Regions from separate parts of the Paenibacillus sp. EB106-06-01-XG199 genome, predicted to be linked through region 2. Evidence: predicted binding sites of a transcription regulator. Region 2 holds the regulator's gene; the other holds the start of a gene.

Region 1 (5,031 bases), 170 kb from region 2:
TTTCTGCGGTGCTGATTTCTCTGGTTGAGCTGGGAAGATGCGATTCATGGATCGCCATTGTGATTATCAGCCGTGAGTTCGCCGTAACCGGGCTGCGCCAGGTAGCGCTGCTCGAAGGCAAAGTGGTTGCCGCCAGCAAATGGGGCAAGATAAAGACAGTCGTGCAGATTGTCGCCATTTCCCTTCTGCTGCTCAACAACTTTCCCTTCCAGTTCGTCAGTATCCCTCTTGATGATATTGCCATTTGGGCCGCTGCGCTCATCACTATTTATTCGGGGATTGATTATTTCGTGAAGAACAAGGATCTGCTCCAACTTCATGATGCTTAGAACTTAATCACCCATCCACTTTATAACCAGGAGGAGAAAGCCAGCTATGAAAGCAGAAATAATTGCCGTCGGGACGGAGCTTTTACTTGGACAAATCGTGAACAGCAATGCCCAGTTCTTATCTGTAGAGCTGGCCGCGATGGGAATTGATGTATATTTTCAAACTGTGGTCGGGGATAACAGCGGCCGTATTCAGGAAGCAACAGAGATTGCAAAGAGCCGTGCAGATGTCATTTTGTTCACTGGTGGAATCGGTCCGACCGAAGATGACCTGACCAAAGACGCACTGGCGTTAACGCTGGGCCGTTCGCTTTATATCGACCCGCTTGCGATGGATCATGTACAGCGTTTTTTTGATGACCGAAAAATTGTGATGACAGAGAACAACCGTAAGCAGGCACTTATTATTGAAGGAACTACGCCGCTTTCCAATGAAATCGGCCTTGCTGTCGGGATCGCGTTCGCCCATGAAGAGAAGTATTATATCGTGCTTCCAGGCCCGCCGCGTGAGATGAAGCCAATGTTTACGGACAAGGCTAAACCATGGCTGCTGCAGCACGCACTGACAGACGAAATGCCGATTTACTCCAAAATGCTCAAATTTGCCGGCATCGGCGAGTCGCTGCTGGAGGACAAATTGATCGATTTGATCCGGAGTCAGACTGATCCAACTATCGCTCCTTATGCCAAGGAAGGGGAAGTGACGGTCCGCATCTCTACCAAAGCGACTTCTGAACACAGTGCCATGGAGAAGCTGGATGTGTTGGAGAAGACAATCAAGGATATTCTGCCGGAGCATATGTATGCCAATATAGATGTGCCGCTGGAACAGCTTATTGTCGATTGGATGGCAGATGCCGGACTGACCTTAAGCGCCGCAGAGAGCTGTACAGGCGGTTTGCTGATGGAGAGCATCACGAATATTCCGGGCAGCGCAACCATGTTCAATGGGGGTATAATTTGCTATTCCAATGACATGAAGAAGAAGCTGCTGAATGTGCCTGCTGCTCTTCTTGAGGGTCCTGATGCTGCCGGAGCGGTCAGCCGCGAAGTGGCTGAGGTGCTGGCGGAACAGGTAAGAATGATAGGGGACAGTGATTTCGGGTTATCAGTTACAGGCGTTGCCGGTCCCGGCTATTCCGAACGCAAGCCGGTAGGGCTTGTCTATGTCGGCTTAGCCGAACGGGGGCAAAAGACTGAGGTGTATGAGCTCAATCTCAAAGGGACGCGTGAGAACATCCGGCTGCGTTCAGTCAAAGCGCTATTATACCGTCTCTGGCGCAGGCTCGAGGAGCGCAAGGTGGCTACTCCGCCGGATGGATCAGCCTTGCAATAACCTGCTAAGACGGTATATAATTGTATATACGGAAGAACCGTAGCACTGAGAACTCTCTGCTGCGGTTTTTTGTTTTATGCGGCGCCGTGGACTACAGCGGAGCTCCTGCGAGCATAGGCCGTTGATTTCCGGTGACTGAAGGATTTGTATTGAATTCAACATCCGGAAGGAGGCTTACAATAAAAGGGAGTATTCTCCCGGAAGACAAAAAAAACGAATGTATGTTCGAAAAAAAGCTTGGCAAGACCTCCAAAACACGTTATTATATTACTATAAACAGTGAAGGAAGTGGTCTGATTGTCAGATCGTCGTGCAGCGCTTGATATGGCGCTTCGTCAAATAGAAAAACAATTCGGTAAAGGTTCGATCATGAAACTGGGAGAATCCTCGCATATGAAAGTCGAAGTCGTACCTAGCGGCTCCTTAGCACTTGATATTGCTTTAGGTATTGGCGGACTTCCTAAAGGACGCATTATTGAAGTATACGGACCGGAATCTTCCGGTAAGACGACTGTTGCTCTACATGCGATTGCAGAAGTTCAGAAGCTTGGTGGACAAGCTGCTTTCATCGATGCAGAGCATGCGCTTGACCCTAAGTATGCTAATGCTCTCGGCGTAAACATTGATGAGCTGCTGCTCTCCCAGCCGGATACAGGCGAACAGGCACTGGAAATCGCCGAAGCGCTCGTCCGCAGTGGCGCAGTAGACATTATCGTCGTGGACTCCGTAGCGGCACTGGTGCCGAAAGCGGAAATTGAAGGCGATATGGGAGATTCCCACGTTGGCTTGCAGGCACGTCTGATGTCTCAAGCTTTACGTAAGCTGTCCGGAGCGATCAACAAGTCGAATACAATTGCCATCTTCATTAACCAGCTCCGTGAGAAAATTGGCGTTATGTTCGGTAACCCGGAAACAACTCCAGGCGGCCGGGCATTGAAATTCTACTCTTCCGTTCGGCTTGATGTGCGCCGCGTAGAGAGCATTAAGATGGGAAATGATGTTGTCGGTAACCGTACGAAGATCAAGGTCGTGAAGAACAAGGTTGCACCTCCGTTCAAGCAGGCTGATGTTGATATTATGTACGGTGAGGGTATTTCCAGAGAGGGAAGCCTTGTTGATATCGGTACTGAAATGGATATCGTTAACAAGAGCGGTGCCTGGTATTCCTACGAGGGTGAACGTTTAGGCCAAGGTCGTGAGAATTCCAAGCAGTTCCTGAAAGAGCATCAGGACATTGCTCTGGTGATCGAGAATAAGATTCGTGAAGCCAGCAATTTGTCGACGATTGTAGCGGCTCCGAGTGAATCTGAGGTTGCTGCAGAGCAAGAGGAAGAAGAAAACTTGCTGCTCGAAATCGAATAAATTTAAGTGAATAATATATAAGGTATTAGGCGCCCTGTGAATGATCTTAACAGGGTGCTTTTTCATAAGATCAGAAGAGTATAAGAATCAATAGCTATGAGGTGACAGACAGCCATGGTAATACAATTGAACCCTGAACCGGAAGAACAGGAAGAACAACCGCTGGACAATTTCCCTGAAGGCGAGCTGCTTGTCATCACACGGGTTGAGCGGCAGAAGAAGTCCGATCACCGTTACATTATTCATTTCGGCGCATATAACATGACTGTTCATGAAGATGTCATGATTAAATATCGGATGATCACCGGCAGTTCGTTCATGAAGGAAGATCTGGTGGAAATTGTTGTTGCGGATGAACGGCAGCGTGCTTATGTAGAGGGACTGCGGTATTTGGAACGAAAGCCTCGGACGTCTCAGGAAATGGCCCGTCGTTTACGTGAGAAAGAAATAGGAGAGACTATTATTGCCGAGGTGCTGCTGCGGTTGCAGCAAGAGCGTTTCCTTGATGATCCCTTGTATGCCAAGCAGTGGGCGGAACAACGCATTGCAAACCAGCGTAAGGGCAAGCTATGGATCCGTCAGGAGCTGCGGGAGAAAGGAATCGACAAGTCGCTGATCTCGGAAGCGCTGGAGAATATCTCTCCGGAACAGGAACTGGAGAGTGCTCTGCAGACAGGGCGCAAGAAATGGAATCTGATTCGCGGAGACGTTAATGACAAGCGCAGAAAGACCGGAGCCTTCCTCATGCGGCGCGGATATTCCGGTGAAATGGTACGGCAGGTACTGAATGTTTTACGCCAGGAAGAGGATTTTGAGGGTGAAGAAGAGGAGATTTACTTCCCTGACTGATTCTCTTGACTTAAATGCGGTTATCGACTCTCTTGACAAGGTCTTTTTATAAATAATAAAATATAACATGAATCGGCATAAACTAAGAATCCTTTTTCCTTCCCAAAAAGCAGACTCTTATGTACCGGTTCGCGTACAACTCATATGAAATGTAATCGCCGGATAAGGCGGGCAGTGTGCATGTGCAGCATGTGCAGTATGGCAATCGGTGTATTACCGGTTTTTTGTATGGTGATGAACGGATAGTTTAACAACTGCACAATTCCCAAGGCATTTCCCTTGGAGGAACCAACGAGGAGGTGAACAGATGGTAACTGCAATCTGGGTCATAATCGTTCTCGTTGTAGCTGCATTATTCTTTGGATTCGGTTATTTTATTCGTAAATCCCTTGCAGAAGCTAAGATTTCAAGCGCAGAGAAAGAAGCCGTAGTCATCGTGGAGAACGCGAAGAAAGAGGCGGAGGCGCTGAAGAAGGAAACGGTACTCGAAGCTAAGGACGAAGTCCACAGAATCCGTACTGAAGCTGAGAAAGAAACTCGTGAACGTCGGAATGAAATCCAACGGCAAGAGAGACGTTTGCTGCAAAAGGAAGAATCACTGGATAAAAAAATGGAATCGCTTGAACGAAAAGAAGAACAAGTAGCTAACAAAGAGAAACGAATTGACGAAACACAACAGCAAATTGATGTAATTTACAAGAACCAGGTCACTGAACTGGAACGCATTTCCAATTTGAGCATCGATGATGCCAGAAGTATCATTCTTAGCAATGTAGAACAGGAAGTTCGCCACGAGACCGCTCAGATGATTAAGGAAATTGAACAGCAGGCCAAAGAGGAAGCGGACAAGAAAGCCCGCGAAATCATTACACTGGCTATTCAGCGCTGTGCAGCTGATCATGTGGCGGAAACAACCGTGTCAGTAGTTACATTGCCGAATGAAGAAATGAAGGGCCGGATTATCGGCCGTGAAGGCCGCAACATCCGTGCACTGGAAACTCTAACTGGTATTGATCTCATTATTGATGATACGCCGGAAGCTGTTATTTTGTCGGGCTTTGATCCAATTCGCCGCGAAGTGGCCCGTACGGCACTTGAGAAGCTGGTCGCTGATGGACGTATCCATCCGGCACGGATTGAAGAGATGGTGGAGAA
Region 2 (5,031 bases):
AAAGAGCATGCAGGAAGATATCCTTGTCCGGTTTTCCTTTGCCAAAGCTGCCTGAGATAACTACATGATCAAAATAGGGGATAAGCTCAGGCACTCCGTCGAGCTTCTCCTGCTGCAGTGACGGGCAACCATTCGTAAGCAGCAGTAGTTTCACCTTACCACGTAGTGCATCAAGCACCTGTAACGTCTCTTCATACATGTACGGCAGGCTACGGCGCTCGGCAGCAAACCTGTCTGCCAGCGTTTCGGCAAGCACCTCATCTTCGACACCGAGGGAGGCCAGACCACGCCGCCACGATTCTTTACGGTATACAGGAGCCAACTGTTGGAGCTTACGGAACTCCGGCTGTTCTCCAGCTGAGAAATTGGACCAAAGTGCTTCATAAGGATTAATCCCGATCATCTTTGTAAAAGGGAACGTCTCATAAGTTTCATAAAGATTCCTGGCTTCCCTGCGAACAGCAACTTCAAGCTCTTTAGGATCAATGGAGTCACCTGCAGCTTCACATGCATTGCGGAAGGCTTCTTCAACACTCCGTTCATCCCAGAGCAATGTATCGTCAAGATCAAATAGTACGGCGGTAATTGGCATTAGATTTCTCCCTCTCCCTACGCTGTTATATCTTCCTACTCGTGTACTACTTCGATGTTATTGGCTTTGCCGAACTCCTCCAGGCGTACACCCATGGCCTCAGTGTTATAGCGGTTAATCAGCTTGGAGAAAATCCACTGTTTGCGCTTGCCCTTATATTTAAGCACGACCACTCCACGGGACAAAGTGATCTTCTCAATATCTCCAGCTTGCAGCCAGCGTTCACGGTTATACTTAATCGTAGACACTCTGTTGCGCTCAACCTTCAGATACGGACGCCGGAAGAATAGAAGTGCCGCCAGCGCAAAGTAAAGAACGACGCCCAGCCAATTGGCAAGGATGCCGCTGCCTCTGGCCTCGTCGATCGAGCCTACCACCCAGAACATAATTCCAAGCAGCATTAGAACAACAGGAAATGCAATGTTGCGGCCCTTAAAGATATCACTATTTTTCGCAGCTGATTTTGACGAAGAAACATAAATGGAATCCTTGCCCTGCTTCTTTCTTTGCTTGTTGATCTGCTGTGTGTTGCGTTGAACCATTCTTTCCCAAGAACGGGCCATGTCAGTTCCCCCTAGTCATCCTGTAATATCTATGAAAAAGACACACTGGACTAATGTTTGAGTCCCTTGTTGCCTTGTTCATGCTCATCATTATCCACGATTTCAATAGTGTCGAGCTGGGCCCGGAAGTTGCTGCGGATGTTGCCCAGATAAATCTCGCGGAGCTTGGCCCGTTCAGCCAATTCCTCTTCACTCAGGCCGCCATTCTTCTGTTTGCGTGCCAGTTCATTGATGCGTGCGACCAATTCGTCAATATTCAATACTTTCCCCTCCCCTATAAATTCATTCTAACTTTGCCATGAGAAAAAGAGCTTGTCAAGGTCTCCCCCCTGAAAGCTCTTTACGTCAGTCTATACTGCTTATGATGAAGTTAATACACAGGCAATGTCAGTATATCTCCAGCCTGAATGTTCCCGTTCTTCAAACCGCTTGTTTTTTTAATTCCTTCTATATATACGACCGTCTTCATACCCGCTGGTTTGTTCTTTAGGGCGATACTCCAGAGCGTGTCTCCGCGTTCAACTACTACCCGCTTTTCCTGCTTCACTAATGATGCTGAACTCGCAAAAACATTACCAACAACTGTAAATCCCGATACAACAAGCATAAAGACCAGCATTAGCTTCACCAGATACTCTTTCCGGCATAGTCCTATGATCTCCGAAAATAAAGCGGCGGCGGATTGTTTCATTTCATTCATATGATTAGAAGCAGATTGTCCTCTAGTTGAATTAACTTCACCGGCCTCTTCGTAGATGCTGCGGTATGTACTGTATTTTAACATTGTCATCGTCCTCCAAACACTTGTTCTTACTTTCGAAAATAATATAACACGAACATGTGTTTTGATCAATAGATTTTTTAGAACAATTGTTCGCTTTTTTCCGTATCCATAAATGTGTCAGTTTTCAGCACCGGCATTGCCTTTTCCCGCCATTTTCAAACCGTTATTGGATACTAATATGGTAAAAGGCTACTATTTCCACTATTAATCTCAGATTGTTAGAACTTATGTTTGTACGAACGGAAGTTCTATGTTATAATTTTCCCAAACATACTATATGGGGTTGATTCCGATGTCAAAGATTTCGAGTCGTCAGCTGGCGATCCTGGAATTTATACGTAACGAAGTCCGTAGCAAGGGTTATCCTCCGTCCGTCCGGGAAATCGGTGAAGCTGTAGGCTTGGCCTCAAGCTCCACAGTGCACGGCCATCTGGACCGGCTTGAGAAGAAAGGCCTTATCCGCCGCGACCCTACGAAACCGCGTGCAATTGAGCTGCTCGGCCAGGAAGATTCCGAGAATGTACATCAATTCGTACAGACGGTTACCCGTATTCCTGTCGTAGGTAAGGTCACCGCCGGGGTGCCGATTACCGCAACGGAGAATATCGAAGATTACTTCCCACTACCTTCCCACTATGTGGGAGATAACAAGGTATTTATGCTCTCCGTTCTCGGTGACAGCATGGTGGAAGCAGGTATTATGAATGGTGACTATGTAATCGTCCGCCAGCAGCAGACTGCTGACAACGGCGATATCGTCGTTGCCATGACCGAAGAAGACGAAGCTACAGTCAAGACATTCTACAAAGAACGTGACCACATTCGTCTACAGCCGGAGAATCCGGCTTATGAACCCCTCCGTCTTAACCGCGTTACGATTTTGGGACGAGTTATCGGTCTCTTCCGCGATATCCATTAATATTTTTGTTCATATTTAAGGGCTGCTTCACTTGAAAAAGTGAAGCAGCCCTTTCCCCTTTTCAAATGGTCATTTTACTCATCACGAACATTTGTTCTGTTTATCCCATATAACAATTCCTTCGAACAGCAACAGCACTCCGCACATATTCTGATAGCAAAGGAGTGCTGAATCTATGCCTAATTATCGGATTATTGTTGATTTGTCGCAGCGCATGCTTTATTTGCTTGACAATAACATCGTTACCAGAGGGTTCCCTGTCGGTATTGGCACCATGCTTACCGTTACACCGGCGGGAGAATACACTATCATTAACAAACAGCCTAAGCCTGGCGGACCCTTCGGTGCATTCTGGATGGGTCTATCCAAACCACATTACGGCATTCATGGAACGAATGACCCTTCCTCCATCGGACATATGGTCTCCCATGGCTGTATCCGCATGTACAATGAGGATGTGCTGGCCCTTGCAGCAATCGTGCCTATTGGAACACGGGTTACAATAAGGGATTAACAGCATGGTGATCAGACAAAAGCAAAAACACCCTAAGGATCACAAAAAAATGATCGAGGGTGTTTTTCATTGTGCTTAATATGGGTCCTTCCTGTCTGCCGATTCATACCGGTCGCGTATTTCACGATTTTTAGCATATATGTACAAATCCAAAGCTATTATTCCTCTCCGGGCAAGTTTAACCAACAGTACGAATGCGTAAATACAAGCTACAACCGATATGAGCCACATCAATACGCTAAACACGCCAATACCATTAAGGAAAAAAATCTCACGATGCATAGACAACTTTCCTCACTCCCCTGTGTTCATAAATATGAAAATACCCCACCGTTTTGGCAGGGTACAGTTATTCCGTCATTATACTGTTGGGTGGAACAAATTGTATATGATCTTTATTTCAGCAGATTTGGCCTAGGCTCTATCGGAAAGGCTGGTTTGTTGTGTTTCGGCAGCCTCATCAGAGGAACCATGTCCGGGACCCAGCAAATTCAGCACAATCACACCAATGACGATTAAGGTTATTCCTATTACGCTGCCTGTATTTATTTTTTCTTTCCAGATCAGTACCGAGATAAGAACTGTAGCTACCGCCCCGATTCCAGACCAAATTGCATAGGCCGTATTTAATGGAATAGTCTTCAGTGATAACGACAAAAAGAAGAACGAGCAAATAAAACTAATCAGCATTACGATTACAGGAATAATTTTGGTGAATCCTTGCGATGCTTTGAGCATCGAAGTTCCTACAAGTTCGCTGGCAATGGATATCGCCAAAAACAGATACGGCACTTACTTCTCCTCCTTTACTCCGTCCATCAATTCTTTGTAAATGCGTTCTTTTAACTCCTGATCTGGCGGTGCCAGTCCAAACTTTTCTGCAAACCAGAGTCCGTCGGTCACCAGTCGGGCAATGGTTGCACGAAGTGGATCCACACCGTCATTTTCAAAATTGTGTTGCCATTCAGCATATTTCTCCTGCATGTTTGTCAACAACCCTGGATTCGTAAATAAAGCTGCTGCCAGCACCGAGTTCATGTCACTGCCTTCTCCAAAACCATAAAAAGTAGATTCAATGTACGCCCTGCTCCATTTACCAGCTTCTCGCTGGTCATGCTCTACACGGCTCTGAACATCTTCCGTAAAGTTTCGGGTCAGCTCATCCACCATACCGGAAACCAGTTGTTCCTTGTTAGGAAAGTGATACAGTAAACCGCCTTTGCTCACGTTGGCCGCTTTGGCCACAGCTTCCAGAGTTAAGTGCTCCACCCCTTGATCACGAACAATGGAGGAAGCCGCTTGCAAAATCATTTTTTTCTTAGAGCTGTTGTTATGTACAGTCACCTTATCACCCCCATTTGAACTGTACCGTCTGGACGGTTTTTTGTCAAACCAATATAAGTATAAATAACCTGACTACTCCGCAAGCAAAAATATATTGTGAATACGCTATCCGCTTGCAATGCCCACAAAATGGGTAATAACTACCATATAGTTTGAAGATCAGCTATTCGTTCCGCTATTGGCCGTTCTCTTTAAGTTTGGTTACGCGCATATGTCTTATCCATACTTATGTAAGGTGAATGAATGGGCTATCCTAGAGTTATACAGGAATTCAACCTTACAGGCGGGAGGAAAAAGATGAAAAAGAACAAACCA

What was found. Region 2 encodes LexA, which represses DNA repair genes until DNA is damaged. Its sites were predicted from a motif close to CGAACATATGTTCG; they were not measured.
Region 1: recA (recombinase RecA) is a predicted target of LexA. The motif match lies at 1,880-1,893, and genes of this name have one in related genera.

Annotation. Positions count from the first base shown of each region.
Region 1 covers NZ_JBYTDQ010000001.1:291,146-296,176, forward strand. Annotated here, with positions in the region: gene pgsA (CDP-diacylglycerol--glycerol-3-phosphate 3-phosphatidyltransferase) at 1-329, shown strand, start outside; gene AC3WT9_RS01650 (competence/damage-inducible protein A) at 376-1,665, shown strand; gene recA (recombinase RecA) at 1,963-3,027, shown strand; gene AC3WT9_RS01660 (regulatory protein RecX) at 3,142-3,876, shown strand; gene rny (ribonuclease Y) at 4,184-5,031, shown strand, end outside.
Region 2 covers NZ_JBYTDQ010000001.1:464,776-469,806, reverse strand. Annotated here, with positions in the region: gene AC3WT9_RS02430 (HAD family hydrolase) at 1-592, opposite strand, end outside; gene AC3WT9_RS02425 (hypothetical protein) at 628-1,155, opposite strand; gene AC3WT9_RS02420 (DUF896 domain-containing protein) at 1,206-1,415, opposite strand; gene AC3WT9_RS02415 (LysM peptidoglycan-binding domain-containing protein) at 1,526-1,939, opposite strand; gene lexA (transcriptional repressor LexA) at 2,232-2,858, shown strand; gene AC3WT9_RS02405 (L,D-transpeptidase) at 3,034-3,372, shown strand; gene AC3WT9_RS02400 (DMT family transporter) at 3,787-4,164, opposite strand; gene AC3WT9_RS02395 (TetR/AcrR family transcriptional regulator) at 4,165-4,716, opposite strand; gene AC3WT9_RS02390 (hypothetical protein) at 5,014-5,031, shown strand, end outside.